4 regions of the Spartinivicinus ruber genome follow, and region 3 is predicted to be linked to each of the others. Evidence: predicted binding sites of a transcription regulator. Region 3 holds the regulator's gene; each other region holds the start of a gene.
The links. The regulator sigma-54, encoded in region 3, starts transcription at its own class of promoters, with help from an activator protein. The targets are predictions, from matches to a motif close to TGGCACNNNNNTTGCTNT.
Positions count from the first base shown of each region.

Region 1: G4Y78_RS02795 (PEP-CTERM sorting domain-containing protein) is a predicted target of sigma-54. The motif match lies at 3,307-3,324, and genes of this name have one in related genera.
Region 2: G4Y78_RS13895 (PEP-CTERM sorting domain-containing protein) is a predicted target of sigma-54. The motif match lies at 2,629-2,646, and genes of this name have one in related genera.
Region 4: glnK (P-II family nitrogen regulator) is a predicted target of sigma-54. The motif match lies at 1,332-1,349, and genes of this name have one in related genera.

Region 1 covers NZ_CP048878.1:604,121-609,458, forward strand. Annotated here, with positions in the region: gene G4Y78_RS02780 (type I restriction-modification system subunit M) at 1-906, opposite strand, end outside; gene ahr (NADPH-dependent aldehyde reductase Ahr) at 1,288-2,289, shown strand; gene G4Y78_RS02790 (SdrD B-like domain-containing protein) at 2,710-3,075, shown strand; gene G4Y78_RS02795 (PEP-CTERM sorting domain-containing protein) at 3,420-4,118, shown strand; gene argH (argininosuccinate lyase) at 4,196-5,338, opposite strand, start outside.
Region 2 covers NZ_CP048878.1:2,952,038-2,957,375, reverse strand. Annotated here, with positions in the region: gene G4Y78_RS13905 (L,D-transpeptidase) at 4-714, shown strand; gene G4Y78_RS13900 (acyl-CoA dehydrogenase family protein) at 679-2,442, opposite strand; gene G4Y78_RS13895 (PEP-CTERM sorting domain-containing protein) at 2,750-3,544, shown strand; gene G4Y78_RS13890 (hypothetical protein) at 3,871-4,611, shown strand; gene G4Y78_RS13885 (zinc-dependent metalloprotease) at 4,854-5,338, shown strand, end outside.
Region 3 covers NZ_CP048878.1:5,048,236-5,053,573, forward strand. Annotated here, with positions in the region: gene lptC (LPS export ABC transporter periplasmic protein LptC) at 1-395, shown strand, start outside; gene lptA (lipopolysaccharide transport periplasmic protein LptA) at 379-897, shown strand; gene lptB (LPS export ABC transporter ATP-binding protein) at 960-1,685, shown strand; gene G4Y78_RS22940 (RNA polymerase factor sigma-54) at 1,923-3,443, shown strand; gene hpf (ribosome hibernation-promoting factor, HPF/YfiA family) at 3,600-3,908, shown strand; gene ptsN (PTS IIA-like nitrogen regulatory protein PtsN) at 3,934-4,395, shown strand; gene rapZ (RNase adapter RapZ) at 4,563-5,338, shown strand, end outside.
Region 4 covers NZ_CP048878.1:572,243-577,580, forward strand. Annotated here, with positions in the region: gene G4Y78_RS02630 (YifB family Mg chelatase-like AAA ATPase) at 1-602, opposite strand, end outside; gene G4Y78_RS02635 (accessory factor UbiK family protein) at 774-1,112, opposite strand; gene glnK (P-II family nitrogen regulator) at 1,613-1,951, shown strand; gene G4Y78_RS02645 (ammonium transporter) at 2,005-3,279, shown strand; gene G4Y78_RS02650 (secondary thiamine-phosphate synthase enzyme YjbQ) at 3,384-3,812, shown strand; gene G4Y78_RS02655 (hypothetical protein) at 4,323-4,526, shown strand; gene G4Y78_RS02660 (hypothetical protein) at 4,735-5,238, opposite strand.

The DNA of each region.
Region 1 (5,338 bases), 1.9 Mb from region 3:
ATTCCCCCACTTATCTAGCGAGAAGGGCGGGTTGGCAGTAACAATATCAAACAGCATTAAATTCCCGTTTTTATCCAGCAGCTTGGGGTTGCGGATGGTGTCGCCCCATTCAACTTTGTGGTTGTCTTCACCGTGCAAAAACATGTTCATTTTGGCTAATGACCAGGTTGAGCCAATCGCTTCCTGGCCGTACAGTTCATAGTTTTTGCTGTTGTGGTGCTCTTTTACTTTTCGGCCACATTTCATTAATAACGAGCCGGAACCGCAGGCTGGGTCGCAAATGGTATCGCCGGGCCTTGGGTCCAGCAACTCAGCAATCAGCTCGGATACTTCAGGTGGGGTATAAAACTCACCAGCTTTTTGTCCGCCGCTGGCAGCAAAGTTTTTGATTAAGTATTCGTAGGCATTACCAATGACATCCAGTGAACCGACCCGGCTGGGCTTCAGGTTGAGTTCAGGTTTGGCAAAGTCTTCTAGCAGGTGGCGTAAGATGGTGTTCTTTTGTTTTTCTTCACCGAGCCGGTCAGTGTTAAAAGATATATCCTGGAATACACTCTTACCGGCGTCTTTTAATTTGTTGCCATTCGCTTCTTCAATCGCATGCAGTGCCTGGTCAATGCGCTCACCATTACCAGGCTCGTGGCGGTGTTCCCAGAGTGTGTAAAAGCTGGCGGATTTGGGGAGCACAAAGCGCTCTTGCTTCATTAGCTCTTCAATCAACGCTGGCTCGTCACCATGTTCTTTTTGGTATGCTTCATAATGGTCTTGCCATACATCACTGATGTACTTCAAGAACAGCATAGCCAGAATAAAGTCTTTATAGGTATCGGCACTGATGGTACCTCTGAAGGTATCACAGGCTGCCCATAAGGCCTTGTTGATAGAATCTTGATTGATGGATGTCATACCTATAAACCTAACTTAATATTTAGTTTAGGGTTTTGTATAAAAAATGTTCTATAAAACAGTTGAAGCAATAAAATATGCGCAGACTGCCCTCGGATTATACCAAGTCTATATAACTGCGACACTTTATGTTGTATTCATAAAGAGGTCAAAGCGCTATGGCGTGCTTGTGTTTTCTGGTGGTTAAAGACAGCTGAGTTAAGCTATTAAAATTGAAATCTAACCTTCAATTACTGTTTTTTTTTGCACATAGATTTTATCTAACCTAAAGAAACACTACTTAACAACATTGGTTAAACTGAATGTCATTGTCATAGGTTAAAAATCAAAAGAACTATTTTTAGTGTTTCAAATACATCATAAAATTTTTAAGGACAAACCATGATCAAAGCCTACGCCGCTTTAGAACCGAAAGGTAAATTAACTGAATTTGAATATGACCCTGGTGAGTTGGGGCCTCAGGAAGTTGAGATTGATGTGGATTATTGCGGTATTTGTCACTCAGATTTATCGATGATTAATAATGAATGGGGGTTATCTGAATATCCACTGGTTGCTGGGCATGAAGTGGTTGGTCGGGTTGCTCAAGTGGGTGAGCATGTTACCCATTTACAGGCGGGTCAGTTGGTTGGATTAGGTTGGCATGCTGACTATTGCCAGGCTTGCTCACACTGTAATGCGGGGGATCATAATTTGTGTTTAACCGCTCAAGGCACCATTGTGGGACATCATGGTGGCTTTGCAGATAAGGTGCGGGCTAATGCCAAATGTGTGGTGCCGCTACCAGAAGGTATTGATGTAAAGTCGGCAGGCCCATTGTTTTGCGGTGGCATCACGGTGTTTAATCCATTGGTTCAGTTTGATATTAAACCAACGGATAAGGTGGCGGTAATCGGTATTGGGGGCTTAGGGCATCTAGCTTTGCAGTTTTTGAATGCTTGGGGTTGTGAGGTGACAGCATTTACCTCTAGCGAGCGTAAGGCTGAAGAAGCGAAGTCGCTCGGTGCTCACTATACCCTTAACTCTCGGGATGCAGCAGCCGTTGAGGCTGCTGCGAATTGTTTTGACTATCTTATATCGACGGTCAATGTGAAGCTGGATTGGAATCTTTACTTATCAACTCTTAAGCCCAAAGGACGGCTACATTTTGTAGGGGCTACTCTTGAGCCACTGGATATCAATGTGTTCGGATTGATAATGCAACAACGTTCTATTTCAGGGTCTCCGGTAGGCAGTCCTGGCACTATTGCGAAAATGCTGGAGTTTGCGGCTCAGCATGACATTAAACCAATGGTAGAAATGTATAAATTTGATCAAGTCAATGAAGCTCTGGCCCATTTAGATAGTGGAAAAGCGCGTTATCGAATTGTCTTGGAGAGGTAATAGTTGTTATCTCCAGAGATTTAAGGGCGCCTCTAAAAATCTACTTTTTCTGCGATAGCTGTGTCAGCTCCGTACTCAGGTCCTCATGTATGACTTATACATTGTGGCCCTCCGTGCGGAGCTTCCTTGCTCTCACAAAAAAATCACTATTTTTAGAGGTGCCCTTAAGAGTTACTTAGGAGAAAACTGTGAAGCTTGTCAGTATTTTTTAGGTACTAATACCTACCACTAAGCCTGCTTTTTTCGGTGTTTTGCGCGAATGAAATTGTGTTTTTGAACCGCATCATACTTACCCAATCTACTTTGTTACACGCGTCATACTAATTAGATTAGGTTGTTTGAATATTGATCAGCTCTGGTATCTTATCCACATTGTTTAAGAACTTGAATATTAACTTTCTATTAGCCAGGGTTTGAGCAATGTTGAAAAAAGTAGCTTCAATTTCAGTTTTATTAGGTTTATTTTCCCTTCCTTTTACAGCAGCAGCTGACAATACCGCTATTAAAGATAGTATTTGGAATGATAAAAATGCTAATGGTATTCAAGAAGAAAATGAGCCTGGAATTAACGGCGCTGCTGTTCAATTACTAACTTGTAAATCAAGCAAACCTGTTGCTTCTACTGTGACTGTTTTAAATGGAAATTATCAGTTTACAGGCATTAAACAAGGTAATTATAAAATTCGGTTTGTTTTAAAAAGTGGTACAGAATTTACTTATAATGGCCCGCAAATGGTTGGTGGGGTGAGCAACAAAGTGGTTGTATCTCCTTGGAATGCCTGCTAATAACCAACTGATTTAATATTCATTGCTTCTTACCTGTTGGGGTGGCTGTTGCCACCCCAATCACTAAAATAAAATGCCCTTCCTTCTAACCCAATAACTCTCTTTACTTTCATTTCCTTATAAAAATTATTTGATTGGCGTCATACTTTAGGTGAATAGCCTAGTCGGAAAAGTTTACACTCGGCAGTCACTAAAGTGTTAAAGTACTGTAATTATAGAGAAATTTAGTGCTGGCCTGATACTTGCTACATACCCTGTTCCTTTTTCCTACCTAGTTATTGAAGCTTTTTGGTGGGCTGGAATTTTAAAAAGTAGGTCAATAATTTACTAAGGAGTATTAAGAAGTGAAAATAACTAAAATAGGACTAATCGCTGGCGCACTTACCTTTGTTGGCATGCAGGCTCAGGCTGGTTTAATTAAGATTAATGATCAATATAATGTCGATTCGAATGATTTGGTAGCATCAGTAAGCTATCAGGGTGCTAACTTTGGGGCTGGGCAACATCGAGTGGGTGATGATAATCCACTTTCTGGTACCTATACCTTCTGGCCTCATGGTAATTCCATGAATAAAAATCTTACCTTGACTTATGCAAACCCAATTAAAAACAGAGCAGGGAAGGATGGTGCTATTTTCATGTACCGTCCTAATATTATTTGGGGCGGTACTATTGGCGTAACCATTAATGGAGTTTATCAGGATATTTTTGCTGATAACTTAATTGGTCCTGGGGTAAGTACGGCTAATCAACGTAAAGGGGTTTTTGCTGGCCTATTTGACCTTTCTGATTTTGGTCTTTCCATTGGTGAGAGTATTAATAGCATCCAAATTTCAGCTTCTCGCAAAACTTTTGGAGCTTATAACGGTAGGCTGATTAATGTTGAAATCGGTAATGGCTCTGATGTGCAATTTGCTGGTGCTGGTGGCCTTCATTTTGTTGACCCAGTAAATCCAGTGCCTGTTCCAGGTAGTATTGCTTTATTAGGACTTGGTTTAGGCTTATCTGTGATTAGGTTAAAAAAGCGTAAAAAAACAGCTTAATTTAATCCATTAATTATAGTCTAAATAAAAAAGGGTATACATTGTATACCCTTTTTTTGTTTTATACTGAAGTTATTTTATCTCGACGTTAATGCTTTTCTAGCCCGCTTAACTGCAGCTTTAACCTGCGCTGGTGCTGTTCCACCAATGTGGTTTCGTGCATTGACTGAACCTTCCAGAGTTAGTACATCGAACACATCGTTTTCAATAATATCTGAAAATTGCTGTAACTCTGCCAAGCTCATTTCGGAAAGGTCTTTAGTTTGTGCAATACCATAAGCAACGGCTTTACCTACCACTTCGTGGGCATCGCGGAAGGGCATTTGCTTTTTCACCAAATAATCGGCTAAATCAGTTGCAGTGGAAAAACCACGTTTTGCGGCTTCATACATATTGGCTTTGTTCGCTTTTATGGCAGGCACCATATCAGCATAGGCACGTAAACAGCCTTTTAAGTTATCCACAGTATCAAAGAGTGGCTCTTTGTCTTCTTGATTATCTTTGTTATAGGCTAATGGTTGAGATTTCATTAGCGTCAGTAATGAAATTAAATGGCCGGTTATACGCCCTGTTTTACCTCTAACCAATTCAGGTACATCGGGATTTTTCTTTTGTGGCATGATGGATGAGCCAGTACAAAACCTGTCGGGTAGCTCAATAAAATTAAACTGAGCTGAAGTCCAGAGAATTAATTCTTCGGAAATACGCGACAGGTGAGTCATGATTAAACTGGCCGCAGAGCAAAACTCAATAGCAAAATCCCGATCACTGACTGAATCTAACGAATTTTCACTGGGTTTGCTGAAGCCCAATTGTTGTGCTGTAAATTCTCGATCAATTGGGTAGGTGGTTCCAGCTAATGCCGCAGCACCCAAAGGAGAGATGTTCACCCGTTTGCGGCAATCTTGTAGGCGCTCATTATCACGGCTGAGCATTTCAAACCAAGCCATTAGGTGGTGGCCAAAGGTAACGGGTTGTGCGGTTTGCAAGTGGGTAAAACCAGGCATGATGGTCTCAGCTTCTTGTTCAGCCAAGTCAGCTAAATTGTTTTGTAGTCGAGTAATTTCCTGGCAGATGATATCAATTTCGTCCCGAAGGTACAGTCGTATATCGGTAGCAATTTGATCATTACGTGAACGGCCTGTATGGAGCTTTTTGCCAGTAATACCGATACGGTCAGTCAGGCGTGCTTCGATATTCATATGAATATCTTCCAGCGC
Region 2 (5,338 bases), 2.1 Mb from region 3:
AAGATGTGGAATAAACTAGCTTCTTTAATGCTGGTCTCCTTTTCCCTGCTGATGAATACTCAGACATCAGCCAATGGTGCTTACTATGCCCAACGTTTTTGTCAATATGACCATGTTAAATGCGTGCTAGTTGATGAAGACAGCAGCTGGTACAGCCTATTTCCAGACTCAACTAAAAGAGACCTGATCCGTCGCCTTAATCGGATGAATACACCACTAAGACCGGGGACTGTCATTGCAATCCCCAATGATATTGACTCAATGCATATTATGGATATTTCCCCTTTTCAATATCGCATTGAAGCCCCTCAGCAAAAACTGTTATTAGTTAATTTAGATCGACTCGCCTGGGGGGCCTATGACCCTGATGGCAATCTTGTTCGATGGGGTCCGCTTTCAGGCGGTAAGTCATGGTGTCCAGACGTAAAACGTCCCTGTCGCACAGTAGCCGGAAACTTTTCTATTATTCGAAAAAAAGGAGCTGGATGTATTTCAACTAAATACCCCTTACCCAAAGGGGGCGCTCCCATGCCCTATTGCATGTTTTTTTTCCGCGGTTTTGCCTTCCATGGGTCTGACACAGTACCAGGTTATCATGCCAGCCATGGTTGTATCCGACTCTTTCACGAAGATGCAAAATGGCTTAACGAAGACTTTATTGACTTACCAGGCAATGGATTAAAAGGCACCAAAGTCATTGTTATGCGCACTTAACCCGTGTGTGTATTTCTCTTTATTATCACCACTAGTTGACAACTGTGGTGTAGCTCGATCAATCACCGCTTGAGCATTAATATGAGTGGGCAAGGTGCCATATTGATAACCAGAATTTGGTACCAATCGCCCGGCAATAAATGCTTCTGCAATAACAGGCTCTCCATAATTAATTAAAATACTGGCTTGTAATGCTAGCGCCAGTTTTTCTACTAGCTGGCGTGACTGCCATTGTACTTCTGTCGAACTGAATTGACCTAATTTCACAGCTATTTGCTCTAGTTGCAGACTTAAATGATCCAGATATTGATCACTTCCTCGCACCGCTTTTATCTCTTGAAAATAAACATCCAGTATCGCCGGTTGTTTATTGATTGCTCTTAATACGTCCAAGCACTGAATATTGCCAGAACCTTCCCAAATAGCATTCACTGGGGCTTCTCTATACAAACGAGGTAAAATATTATCTTCGACAACGGCCACCCCACCAATCGTTTCCATTGCTTCATAGCTATGTTGAACAGTGCGTTTACATACCCAGTATTTACCCACTGCAGTGGCCAGTCGTAAAAATAATTGTTGCTGCTCCTGGTCTTGGTTATCTAAGGAAGAAGCTACACGCATTCCTAAGGCAATAGCCGCTTCTGACTCAACAGCCAAGTCAGCCAACACATTTTGCATTAATGGTTGCTGTTGTAATACTTTACCAAAAACTTGTCGCTCCGCTGCATGATGTAAAGCTTGTGCCGCAGCTTGTCTCATTAAAGCAGCCGAGCCGATAATGCAATCAAAACGGGTCAATGCCACCATTTCAATAATATTTGGCACTCCCTGCCCCTCTTCCCCCACTAACCAAGCCAAAGCTCCCCGAAACTCGATCTCTGAAGATGCATTGGAAACATTACCCATTTTATTTTTCAAACGCTGAATAAATAGCTGATTTTTAATTCCATCCGGCCGCCACCTTGGCATTAAAAAGCAAGACAAACCACCCTTGGCTTGAGCTAACACTAAAAAAGCATCACTCATGGGTGCCGAGCAAAACCACTTATGGCCCACTAACTCATAGGCTTTGCCAGGTCCACTTTGAGCAATGGGTGTTGCAGTAGTGGTATTAGCACGCACATCAGAACCGCCTTGTTTTTCGGTCATTGCCATCCCAATTGTCACCCCCGCCTTGGTAAAATAAGGCTTATTTTCCGGATCATATTGGTCAGCCAGCACTTTTGGTAACCAATCATTCACTAGATCAGGCTGCTTACGCAACGTGGGTACCGCAGCAAAGGTCATAGTTAAGGGGCAACCGGTACCAGGGTCTGCCTGAGTATGCAGATAGCCCATGGCCGCCCTGACCACGTTGGCCCCTTCAATTGGTTGCTGCCAAGGCAATTGGTGATAACCACTTTCAACAGCAACCGTCATTAGCTGATGATAGGCCTGATGATAATCAACCTGATCAATCCTCCTCCCAAAGCGATCATGACTATTAAATTCAGGCTTATATTTATTTGCCAAAAAGCCTGCTCGTAGTAATTCATGCCCCACCGCTTTACCATAAGCCTGGCAACGACTATACCCCCAGCCTCCAGCAAATACTTTCAACCAATGTTGTAAAGTTAAGTCACTGTTAAACACATTATAATTTTCCAAAGGAGTTGGCTGATTCACTACTTGATGGGTGTCGGCCCACTGACTTGGGTAATGCTGATCAATAATGGGTTGAGACATGGGCAGGTTATCCTTTACCAGACAGAATACATAACAATATCAGTGAAAGTATCAATGATTGATAATAAATACTATTAATATACTTTAATTTATAATCGATATAATACTTGTTTTAATATTTTACACTTTTATTTCTTTTATATTTCACTTCTTCTTAACTATTTGATTATGAGGGGTTTATAAAGTTGGCACCAAGCTTGCTGTAGACTCATTAAATAGTTAATTAAAATAAGACAACTTGGTGTCAGCCTCATCGAGTAGAGTCGTTAAGTATTAATACCAGCGTTAGGTATCAGGGATAAATATTATGAAGAAGTTGGTCACCTTGTTAGGCAGTTCTGCTTTAGTTCTTTCCAGTCAGCTGTTTGCGCTTCCATTTAATGCAGATAAAAATATCACTGTCTATGATGGCAAACATAGTCGTGCAAGTGGTTGGTATGGTCCTCAAGAAGATAATGAAATAGAGCCAGGTAATTTAACCGGACAAAAGTGGGATTTAGAAGGATTTTTTCAAAAAGAAAATACTCTTAGCCTAATTGGTGGTTTTAACTATCAACAAGGGGCGACTGGCTATCATAATCGCCGTTGGCACTCTGGTGACATTTTTATTGATATCGATAACAACCATATCAATGCAAATTCACGTCGTAATTACAATGGAAATGACACCGTCCAAAATACTTTTGGTTATGACTATGTATTTGATGTCGACTGGGCAAACTTAACGTACGACATTATTAAATTAGACAATTTATCCTCCACAAAAACCGCTTATTATGGCAATAATTACGGTTCCAGTGCCTGGCTTTATGCTGGCGGTGGCCAGACTATTGGAAATGGCACCTTTTCAATCTCAACCTTAACTGACCAAGAGAGCGGCTTTAGCGGCGGTATTCACTACGGCGCAACAGGTTTTGACTTAAGCTTTTTAGGTGAAAATAGAGATTTTTATGCTCATTTTACCATGCAATGTGGGAACGACAATTTAAAAGGCCATGGCAAAACACCTAACAAACCAGTAGTCCCCGTACCTGTTCCTTCAACAATCGCACTGATTGGATTAGCACTACTTGGTGCCAACCGGTTTAACAAGCGAAGCTAAACCTACCCATACTTTCACCTACTCTTTAGCCGTCAGTTGACGGCTTTTTTATTTAATTATTATAAGCCTGCTAACCAAAGCCATAATAAATAACAATTATTTCTTGTTATTTATCATTTAAATTATCCATTTCCTGTATTTTGCAATTGGCTTATTCAAATCAATTCTACATAACAACCACTTTTTGTTTGGTTAATCACACTTTTTCTGACAATAATACCTATCAAAGATAACCAATAAAACTTGGTTAAGCTGACAAAGGGCAGCCGTGATCAGCATATCGAATTAGTGTCAGTAAAGTGACTTATGATAGTGAGCATAACGCTATGGCAACACAATCAAAGCTTATTTTTGGCAGTTTGGGTGTAATCATTTTAGGAGCAACTCTCACGATTGCTTTTAATTACTGGCAACAAATCACTACCACTCCACAAACTAGCAAACCCAAACCAGAGCCGACCATCCAACCACCCCCTACTATTCCCCAAACCGATGATGCGCTACCCCAACAACTGAATGAACAACAATGGCTAGTTCAATTAAATAAAGAGGATGACCTGGATGATCAACTTCTACAAGCAACCATCGCAGAGTTCCAGCTTGATGCCGTCATAGCAGAAAATTCGCCAGTTTGGGAAACAAACTATACAACAGATGCCGAATCATTACCTCTCGATAAACGCATCACCGAAAAACAATCCGTCCAAGTAGACAATGAACCACTGGAAAACAAACAAGTAGGCAACAAGTTATCGTTTGATCTGCCAGGAGGTTATCAAGTAGCTGCAACAATTAACCAGGTAACCCATAGTCAAACAGGGGCTACCATATTATCAGGCCACCTTGATGGCCACGGTGATCGCTACCCAGTGGTTGTCACCTCTGGCACGAACAGCAGCTTCGCCACTATCACCACTCCTCAAGGGAGTTACTCAATGGAAGCAGTTGAAGGTAAAGGTATCGTTTATAAAAACATTCCAGTTGAGCAGTTAAATGGCCCAGGTGGAGTAGATAATATTGAACCAGGATCACCTGAACAACCAAATATAGAAACTCTGAAAGGTTGACTGAATTACTTCATCATAAAAGTTTACTATTGAATGACAAAAAAATTCTTTTTTATTCTTTTATCAGTTAAGGAGGTTAGTTAACAGCAAATCCCTTCAAAATACCACGTGGGTTTTGGAATATTTAAAGCATAATTTTGCAAAGTTATTAGCTTGATATTCCTTAGCAACCTTCGTCTTTAACGGATGCGAATTGGATACAAGGAAGTTTGTTATGTAAAGACTGAAGATGAGACTCAAGCATGCCAAAAAAATCCATTATATCTACACTAGCAAGCTTACAAGTAGGGCTATTAACCCTTGTAAGTAGTGCCTCTGTAGCAAGTCAGACTGAAATTGATGTATTAGTATTATATACCCCCGGCGCAGCCAGTTTATATGGTGGTAACCCTAACGCTCGAATTGACCATTTAATGGCTGTTACCAATCAAGTTTATCAAGACAGTAACCTGAACTTAAAACTCCGTGCTGTTCATACTCATCATATAAACTACCCAGATACGGGTAACGCAGGCGATGCACTTAAAGCATTAACATATAAATCTGACCCCGCTTTTGACCAAGTTAATCAGTTACGCGAACAATACGGTGCCGATATGGTAATGCTGTACCGGCCCTATCACTCTAGCCATGCTAGCTGTGGAGTTGCCTGGATTGGTGGCTATAAATCAAATGGCAACTTATCCAACAGTTACTATAAAAACTACATGTACAGCCATGTGGCTAT
Region 3 (5,338 bases):
AAGACTATTTGTTAGTCTCAGACAAAATCAGCCATTACCCCCACAACGATGTTTCTTTATTAGCACAACCTAACATCGATTTATACCGAACTAACGGCAACCAGTGGAAAACTACAGCTAAACATGGCCGCTTGCTGCCTGGTGGCGATATTCTTGAGCTATCAGACCAAGTCAGAGTCAAAGAACAGAAATCAAGTGGCGAACTTGGCATTTTACTGAAAACCAACTTTCTAACCCTTTATGCTGAGGAAGAAGTTGCCGATACTCAGCACCCAGTTGTGATAACATCACCCAATGGTTCTATTACCCACGGGGTTGGTATGCGGGCATTTTTAGCCAAAGATAGAGTTCAACTGTTTTCTAATGTCAGAGGACAATATGAAGTTAATCAGTAACTTAATTGTAGGGATTATCACTCTCTCAGCCGCTGGATTTAGCCTGTTCAGCTGGGCACTTCCTAGTGACAAAGACAAACCTATTAACATCAAAGCCAAAAGCGCTGATATTGACGATAAGTCTGGCGTATATATCTACACAGGTAACGTCATTATTACTCAGGGCACCATTCAAATTAGAGGTGATAAGGTCACCCTCTATTCAGACAGTAATGGGATAAATAAAATTGTTGCGGTAGGCCGTCCTGCCCACTATCGGGAGAAACCTGCTGAAAACAAAGAGCTGATCAAAGCTTATGGTCGCACCATCAAATACTACTCAAATACCGAAAAAGTAGACATCATTACTAACGCCAAACTGTTTCAAGAGGGCAATACTTTTACGGGTAACCAGATTGAATATTTTGCCAAGACACAAAAAGTTAATGCGAAAGGTGGCAAAACCAATGAGAGCCGCGTAGAGATGGTGTTACAGCCCCGTAGCAAAAGGCAAAATCAATGAGAACTGCTTTGTTAAAGCCAATCAACTTACAGCTCTGTATTTAAAAGAAATAAGCGCCGTATATGAGTATTTTGAAAGCCGAGCACCTCGCCAAAAGCTACAAAGGCCGTGCTGTAGTAAAAGATGTATCCTTACAAATTCAAAGCGGTCAAGTAGTGGGTCTACTTGGCCCCAATGGTGCGGGGAAAACCACCTGTTTCTACATGATTGTAGGTCTAGTCAAATCAGACCAGGGTAATGTATGGATTGATGAGAGTGATATTACCCACCTGCCTATGCATGGACGGGCTCAGGCTGGCATAGGATACCTACCACAAGAAGCCTCTGTATTCCGCAAGCTGACTGTCACTGACAATATTCTTGCTATTCTGGAAACCCGTAAAGAGCTAAATCGTAAGCAAAGACAAGAAAAGCTCAACTCACTACTTGAAGAGTTCAATATCACCCATATAAAAGACAGTAAGGGTATGAGTTTATCTGGTGGTGAAAGGCGTCGAGTAGAAATTGCCAGAGCACTTGCAACAGAGCCTTCCTTCATACTGTTGGATGAGCCATTTGCAGGCGTTGACCCAATTTCGGTAAAAGACATTAAAGACATTGTCTGGCACTTGAAAGACCGTGGCATTGGCGTCCTAATCACCGACCATCATGTTAGAGAAACACTTGATATTTGTGAGAATGCATACATAGTTAGTGAGGGGCATATAATAGCGGAAGGCAGTGCTGAAGCCGTAATGACTAACCAACAGGTGAAAGAAGTATACCTTGGACACGACTTTAAAATATAAGACAACTGGCAAGGATACTCATATAATTTTTAATACCCACTAAGAAATAACAAAGCTTCAGAAACAAAAGAAATACTGAAATAAACACGCAATTGAAATAAATAATAGGTGCAATGGAAATATTCAGTCGCTTGTTCAAGCAGCAACTCAGGTAACCGTATTTGAATTCACTTCCATTGTTGTTGACTTTGCCAAATCAAAACAGGCACGATTGCACTATAAGGTAATTATTTAGCAATGAAGCCATCCCTAGTTTTGAAAATTGGCCAGCAGCTGACGATGACTCCTCAGCTGCAACAAGCCATAAAACTACTTCAACTATCCACATTGGATTTACAGCAAGAAGTGCAGCAAGCACTTGAATCCAACCCTATGCTTGAGCTGACTGATGAGTCTGACAGCAACTCATCGGCTAATGGTGAAGCCAATGACTCACAGCAACTCAATAGCTCTGGCTTAAATGGATCAGATTCATCAGACAACGTAGATAAAAGCACATCTGAAACTTCTCAAGACAACTCAGACGAAACCAGCTGGTCAGAAGAAATCCCTAATGACCTTCCTGTAGATAGTGCCTGGGACGATGTTTACCAAACATCTTCAGCTCCTATTAGTTCTTCCTCATCAGCAGATGACGATGAGTATGACTTCAGCAACCGAAATGGCACGACAGAGTCTTTGCACAGCCACCTAGAGTGGCAGCTTAACCTTACTCCAATGTCTGATAACGACCGCTTAGTGGCTATTGCTATTATCGATGCGATCAATGACGATGGCTACCTTAGCTGTAGCACTGAAGAAATTTGGGAAGGCCTGGACCCTGAGCTGGAAATTACACAAGAAGAAGTGGAAATTGTGCTACGTCGCTTACAACATTTTGATCCTGTTGGTGTAGCTGCAAGAAACTTACAGGAATGCTTACAAATCCAGCTTTCTCACCTGCCGCAAGACACACCACTTCTTGATAATGCTAAGCTAATTGTAACAAAGCACTTAAACTTGCTAGGTCATCACGACTACAATCAGCTTATGCGCCGAACAAAATTGAAAGAAGAAGAGCTGGCAGAAAGCATAAAGCTGATCCAAGCCCTGAACCCAAAACCAGGTGCTGATATTCAACCGTCCGAAACAGAGTATGTCATTCCTGATGTATTTGTTAGAAAGCATAATGATCGCTGGTTAGTCGAGCTTAATGCCGAGGCCACCCCCAAACTACGGATTAATAGCAATTATGCATCTTTGGTAAAACGAGCCGACAGCAGTTCCGACAACACCTATCTGAAAAACCATTTACAAGAAGCTCGCTGGTTTTTAAAAAGCCTGCAAAGTCGTAACGAAACATTAATGAAAGTAGCTACTCGTATTGTCGAGCATCAACGTGGTTTTTTAGAATATGGTGAAGAAGCGATGAAACCACTGGTGCTGCACGATATAGCAGAAGCGGTTGGAATGCATGAATCAACCATCTCCCGAGTAACCACTCAAAAATTTATGCATACACCTCGCGGCATCTTTGAGCTGAAATATTTCTTCTCAAGCCATGTCAGCACGTCATCTGGTGGTGAGTGCTCTTCCACTGCTATCCGAGCTATCATTAAAAAGTTAGTAGCTGTGGAGAACCCTAAAAAACCATTAAGTGACAGCAAAATTGCCAGCTTACTGGAAGAGCAAGGCATAAAGGTGGCAAGACGAACCATAGCCAAATATCGTGAATCACTATCCATTCCGCCGTCCAATGAGCGAAAGCGGCTGGTGTGATGAAATAGGTTAGCGCGAAATTAAGCGTTATATTGACTAGCAACAAGCAATACCAAGCCTGCTTTCCATTACACTTAGTAATGAAGCAGTTGACAATCAGCCTAGCAAGTCAGTGAAGCTGATTACAACCATAAAGCCCTATTAGGAGGTCGTTGCATGCAAGTTAACATCAGTGGTCATCATGTAGAAGTGACTGATGCGTTGCGCCAATATGTCACCAAAAAGCTTGATCGCATTGAAAGCCATTACGATAGCATTACTAACGTGCAAATTACCCTAAGTGTTGAAAAGCTACGCCAAAAGGCAGAAGCTAGCTTGCATGTGCGTGGTGCTGACATTGCCGCCACTGCAGAATCTGAAGATATGTATGCTGCAATTGATTTACTTAGTGATAAACTAGGCCGGCAATTAAGCAAACACAAAGAGAAAACCCTGGATCGACTTCAGGGAGCCGGTATTCGTTAAAAAGTAGTTTACTTATTTATAAAGCATGAAAATCGAACAAGTCCTTCTCCCACAATGCACCCTTACCGGGGTGCAAGGGGGGAGTAAAAAGCGAGTTTTACAACTCATTGCCAACCTCTTAGCTGAGTATTCTGGTGATATTAATCCCAATGAACTGTTTGATAATTTAATCAATCGTGAACGGTTGGGAAGCACAGGTTTTGGCAATGGCATAGCGATTCCACATTGTCGTCTCGAAAGTTGTCTTAAGCCCTTTGCTTGCTTACTTAAACTGCAAGAAGGCATTGACTTCGACTCGATGGATGGTCACCCAGTAGACTTAATTTTTGCCCTGGTTGTTCCTGCCGAAGCCACAAATGAGCACCTCGCTATCCTTCAGGAAATTGCTACCCGCTTCGAAAACTCCAGTTATCGCAATAATTTACGCCGAGCTGATACTAATCCTGAGTTATTTGACGTTGCAATTCAAAGCGTACCTACCACATAAGCACAATAGTTAAGTTAGTTTTAAAATCTTCAAAGCCAGCTAATGAGTATTACTTAACTAATCTGCCGTATATCACATAAACTTTGTTATACTAGCCCAGAATATATTTGGGCTAGGATTGTACTACCAGCCCTACAAATGAATTAACAAAGCAACTCTGCATATTTATGAAGTTAATTATAATCAGTGGCCGCTCTGGCTCAGGCAAAAGTACCGGCTTACATGTGCTGGAAGATCAAGGCTATTATTGCATTGATAATATGCCTGCTGGTTTGCTTCCTGCCTTTGTTGAGGAAATGAAAAAGGAGCCACTGTACGACAAAGCAGCGGTTAGTATTGATGCTCGAAATGTTTCCCAGGATTTAAGGCGTTTCCCGGCTATTATGAATGCGCTCAAAGAGCAGCAAATTGATGCAGAAACTATTTATCTTGATGCTGAACACGCGACCTTACTAAAGCGTTTTAGTGAAACACGCCGTAAACACCCACTCTCTAGCCAACAGCGCTCCTTAGATGAGGCTATTAAACAAGAAAAAGAAGTTCTTGAACCTATCGCTAAAATGGCTGACCTTACTATCGACACCAGCCAGCTGTCTTTGCATGAACTGCGAGATATCATCAGTAAGCGCGTTGCTCGCAAGCAGCACAGCAGTATAGCCCTACTTTTCCAATCATTTGGCTTTAAGAAAGGAATCCCCATTGATGCAGACTACGTGTTTGATGTACGCTGTCTGCCAAACCCCTACTGGGTCACCCATTTAAGGCAATACTCAGGGCTGGAGGAACCTGTTAAAGAATTTTTAGGTTCTCAACAACAAGTATTGGATATGTTTGATGATATCAAACGCTTTGTTGAACACTGGCTACCATGCTTTGAAGCAAATAATCGAAGTTATATTACTATTGCCATTGGGTGTACGGGGGGCCACCACCGTTCAGTCTA
Region 4 (5,338 bases), 1.9 Mb from region 3:
TGCATTTGACCTTTTACTTCACAAAGATCTGGCTCGGTTGCAGATATTGTCTGGCGTGTGGTTTTACTGGTAGCCTGCTTAAGTGAATTGGACTGGTTGAAATGACCGCAGACGGCTAGGATATTGCCTGCCTCAAGTACAGTTAAATCCTCAACTAAACAGGCTTCTTGACTACTACGGCCTGTGGGCACCACCAGCTGGCGTTTGGCATTTCGACAAGCAATGGCTGAGGTCAGGGCACCTTTTATGCTTCTAAGCTCTCCGGATAATGCTAATTCACCAAGAAACTCATAGTTTGCAAGCTGTTCTGTTGCTATTTGGCCTGAGGCAGCCAGAATGCCAATGGCGATGGCTAAATCGTAACGTCCACCTTCTTTTGGCAAGTCTGCTGGAGCCAGGTTGACTGTTATTCGTTTGGTCGGGAACTCAAAGTTGGCATTTTGTAATGCGCTTCTTACCCGATCTTTACTTTCTTTAACGGCGGCTTCAGGCAAACCGACAATTGAAAAGCCTGGTAGACCATTAGCTAAATGAGTTTCTACAGTAACGAGTGGTGAATCAATGCCAACTTGGGCCCGTGTATAAACTACTGCTAGAGACATACAGCATCCCTGACTAACTTAGTCTGATAATTGCTTAAAGCACAGTAGTTTAAAACTTGCTCAATATTCCATCGAACTGTTTCAGTAAAGTTTGTGACTTGTTAAATCGGATAATTCACAAATTTTTCAAGTTATTTCTCAGGTGCTCCTTACAAAATAAAGTTTGCCAATTTACATCGCTTCATCTTTTACTTCTTTATCAACTTGTTTAGTGATTTGCTCGGGTTGAATATTGTTTGTCGCTGAAAGAGCCTGTTCTAACAAAGCAACCTGTTTGCTTAGCAAATCAACTTTTTCTCGCGTGCGTTGTAAGACTGCTGTTTGATTATCAAACTCATCGCGGGTAACCAAGTCAAGCCGATTAAATGCAGACTGCAACAGTAGTTTAATGTGGTTTTCAAGCTCCGTTTGAAGATGGGTCTTGTCACCCTGCAAGAAGCTTTGTGCTTTGCTGGTTATAGTTTGACCGATTTGTTCGCTCAAGGACTGGATAAAGTCTTTATTTATCATGGCTGTATTCAGTTAAGTAATGTCGCTGTATGAATTAAGGCTTGTCGTAGTTTATCACAGCTCTATTTTTAATAGTCTGCTTCATATGCACCAGAATTGATTTATGTTGAATAAAAAGTGATCGCTTTTGGTGCGTATTGCCATTAGCTGAAACAAAAAAGTGCTTGAATGGTTAGCATGTCCGTCACTATTTAGCTGATATTCAGGTTTTAGTGATTATGGCACAAATAGTGCTATGGACTAAAAAGTGCTGTTAGAAAGTGAGTGACTAATAGCACTTGTTTTGCCTTTAAGGCAGGCAGCATATGGCAGTGACAAGTTTGAAAATGACCAAAGGAAATGAGTGTTTTTGTTAGGCAGAAATAAACAGCGTAATGTTCAAGGAAGGAAGGCTGAGAAAAGCTAAGCTATAGCAATCAAAATGAATTGCTTAACCCTGATTGCAAAACGTAGACTTGTCACTGCCCCCAAGGCAAGACTAACCAGTTAGGAGACTACTAATGAAATTAGTATCAGCCATTATCAAACCTTTTAAATTAGATGATGTGCGAGAATCCCTTTCCGAAATTGGAGTACAGGGGATTACTGTAACAGAAGTGAAAGGGTTTGGACGGCAAAAAGGTCATACAGAGCTTTATCGAGGTGCTGAGTATGTCGTCGACTTTTTACCCAAAGTTAAAATAGAAATTGCTATTTCTGATGAATTGGTTGATCCAGTCATAGAAGCAATTAGCAAAGCAGCTAATACGGGCAAAATTGGCGACGGTAAGATTTTTATTACCCCTCTGGAGCAAGCTATACGTATTCGTACCGGCGAAACGGGTACAGAAGCAATTTAACTTTAATCAACCAGTTAGTTTTTCAATTAGTTGAGCCAGTGGGGGGCACAATAATGGAAACATTACAGGATACGTCTAATACTATTTTGCAACTGTCTTATGCGTTAGATACGTTTTACTTTTTAATGTGTGGCGCACTCGTTATGTGGATGGCGGCTGGGTTTGCGATGTTAGAGGCAGGCTTGGTTCGTGCTAAAAATACCGTAGAAATTCTTACCAAAAATATTGCTTTATTTGCTGTCGCTTGCACTATGTTTTTATTGTGTGGTTATAGCATTATGTACCCTGGCCAAGGGGAAGGAGAAATTATTCCTTACTTTGGCATGTTATTAGGCTCAGAAAATGAGCTTTCCAGCGTTTTAAAAGGTGGAGAAGATGCACCTTACTATTCAACCCGTTCAGACTTTTTCTTTCAGGTCGTTTTTGTAGCAACCGCTATGTCTATTGTTTCCGGTGCTGTAGCAGAACGGATGAAACTCTGGTCATTTTTATTATTTGCTGCAGTGTTAACTGGCTTTATCTATCCAGTACAAGGATATTGGAAATGGGGTGGTGGCTTTCTTGAAGCAAAAGGCTTTTTAGACTTTGCTGGATCAGGTGTCGTACATATGTGTGGTGCCGCAGCGGCATTCGCAGGCGTATTATTATTAGGTCCAAGAAAAGGTAAATATACAGCCAAAGGGCAAGTTAATGCGATACCAGGTGCTAATTTACCCTTGGCAACTTTAGGCACCTTTATTTTATGGTTAGGATGGTTTGGTTTTAATGGTGGTTCACAGCTCAAACTGGCAGATGTGGAAAATGCCAATGCCGTTGCCCAGATTTTTGTGAACACCAATGCAGCCGCTGCGGGCGGTGTAATAGCTGCATTAGTTATCGCTAGGTTATTATTTGGTAAGGCAGATTTAACCATGGCCTTAAATGGAGCATTGGCTGGGTTGGTATCGATCACTGCCGAACCGCTTACTCCTAGTGCATTTGCTGCGACATTGATTGGTGGTGTAGGGGGGGGGCTAGTTGTTTTTTCCATCATTTTATTAGATAAACTGAAAGTTGATGACCCTGTGGGTGCCATTTCTGTTCATGGTATTTGTGGTATTTGGGGGCTATTAGCTGTGCCATTCACTAATGCTGAGGCAAGCATTTGGCCGCAACTGTTGGGTATTATTATGATATTTGGCTGGGTCTTTGTTACTAGCTTAATTATTTGGTATGTCATTAAGCAAATAGTAGGTATTAGGATAACTGAAGAAGAAGAGTTTGAAGGGACTGATCTAGTTGAATGTGGGATGGAGGCATATCCAGAATTTACTTCTAATAAAGCCTAAATAACATTCTAGGGCAGATAAGAAAAAACTCCCAAAGGGAGTTTTTTTGTTTTGGGGGGAGTAGTATATAGTTAAAGTGTCATTGAGGAAGAGAGAGATTGCAAATGAGCTGGCTGCAAAAAACAATACAGTTGACTCCGAAACCAAGAGGTTTTCATCTTATAACTGAGGAGCTGGTTAAAAAATTAACAGAATTAGATGAGTTTCAGGTTGGTTTAGCGCACTTTTTTATTCTTCATACCTCAGCATCATTAACGATTAATGAAAACGCAGATCCAACAGTAAGAAGTGATTTTGAAGCTCATTTTAATCATTTTGTTCCTGAAGATGCTTCCTACTATCAACATACCTATGAAGGCTCAGATGATATGCCTGCACATCTTAAAACTAGTACATTGGGAGTTGGAATTTCCGTACCAGTGAGCAGTGGTCAACTAGTATTAGGAACTTGGCAAGGTATTTATATAGGTGAGCATCGCAATCACGGTGGAAGCCGTCGAATTGTTGTCACTATTCAAGGTGAGCGGTTTTAGTAGAGGTGTCCTTAATAAATTTGCCTAAAAGTTGACTGTAAGTAGTTTATAAATAATGAATAAAAAGTAAATACTTAACGGTGAAAACGATTATTGCCTAAGCAAAAAAACAATTTAATCTGGTTATAAGAGGTTTTTTGAATTAGTCACTGTTTAGTAATATTACGTATCTTTTTGAAAAATATATAAAAACTATATTTTATAGGATTAATAGAGTAAGAAAAACTAGAAAATTAATTAGTCAGCCGCTGTAACTTATTGAAATATATGGTAATAGTTAAATTAAAAGCTATTAATTTAACTATCTATATAGCGTCAATGCATTATAAATGACATTTCGCTTGGATATATATTGCCATTAAGGTAAAAAAATACTAACTGCTGAAATATTTTTTCTTTTCTTAATTATTCATTGAGCTATAAATGTATTTAATGGCATCTGAAGAGGAGTATAACACTGTCTATTAGATTTAGGATGTTTGGTTATAAATACATGAGGTATGAATAATTATGGCAAGAGAGCAAGGCACTACACCAAAAAAAGGCAGTGATGGTGATTGGGGTAATATTGGAGGAGATGCAGAAACATATACAGTTCAGTCAAGAAAAAAAGTAAGGGAAACGATAGAGAAGCAAATAGAAGAGTTTCTTAATTCAGGTGGTACAATTCAGGAAGTTGAATCAGGGAGGACAGGTAATCACTCAGTACATTAGTTTTTCATTAATAAAACCAATATCAAGAAAAGCCTCCTTGGTTTTGATTTAATATGTCAATAATCAAGGAGGCTTTTTATTTTATTAGGCCCGTAATTATTTTTCCATCCAGCCGTGTTATAAGCCATTGATTACACGGTATTCCTGATGCCTTGCTGGGCGACAAAACGGTCGACGGCAGTGGTGATTCAAATAGTTTTAACAGACCTTAGTTTATTTTTACTAATTCAGCATGATATTTTTCAGGAAGATCACTTAGAGAAACAACTTGTAAGCTTTTATTAGCATTGTTGGACTGGTAATTAGTAGCAATTAGTTCAACTTGTGCAGTATCTTGCAACTTAAACATTGCACCAGTTAAAGGGTCAACAATTACCATTCCTATTAAACCACCCAGAAATAGGTTTCCGAAATACCAGCCATCCAGAGTGCTGGTAATCATAATACTTTGCTGTTGATAACCTTCTTTAGCAAAGGCAATTGTGTAAGCGCTACTTGAAAAATAACCATCTCCACTGGCAAGCTCAACTGTTTCAGGGGTAGTACCTGTATGGACAGTTTCACCCAGCTCGTTGGTGATGGTAAAAGCAGCGTTTTCTGGGATGCTGGTGATGTTTACCGGATAAGTTGAGTCACTAACAATTGATGCACAACCAGTTGTGAGTAAAGTTGAGCTGAGAAAAATGCTTGTTAGGATAGGTTTGATCTTCATTGAGTTACTGCTCCAGTATGATTTATATGTGATTGGCATCACATTTAGGGCGGGCATTATATCCAGTTGTATTGCTATGTAAAGAGTTAGTAATTATTTC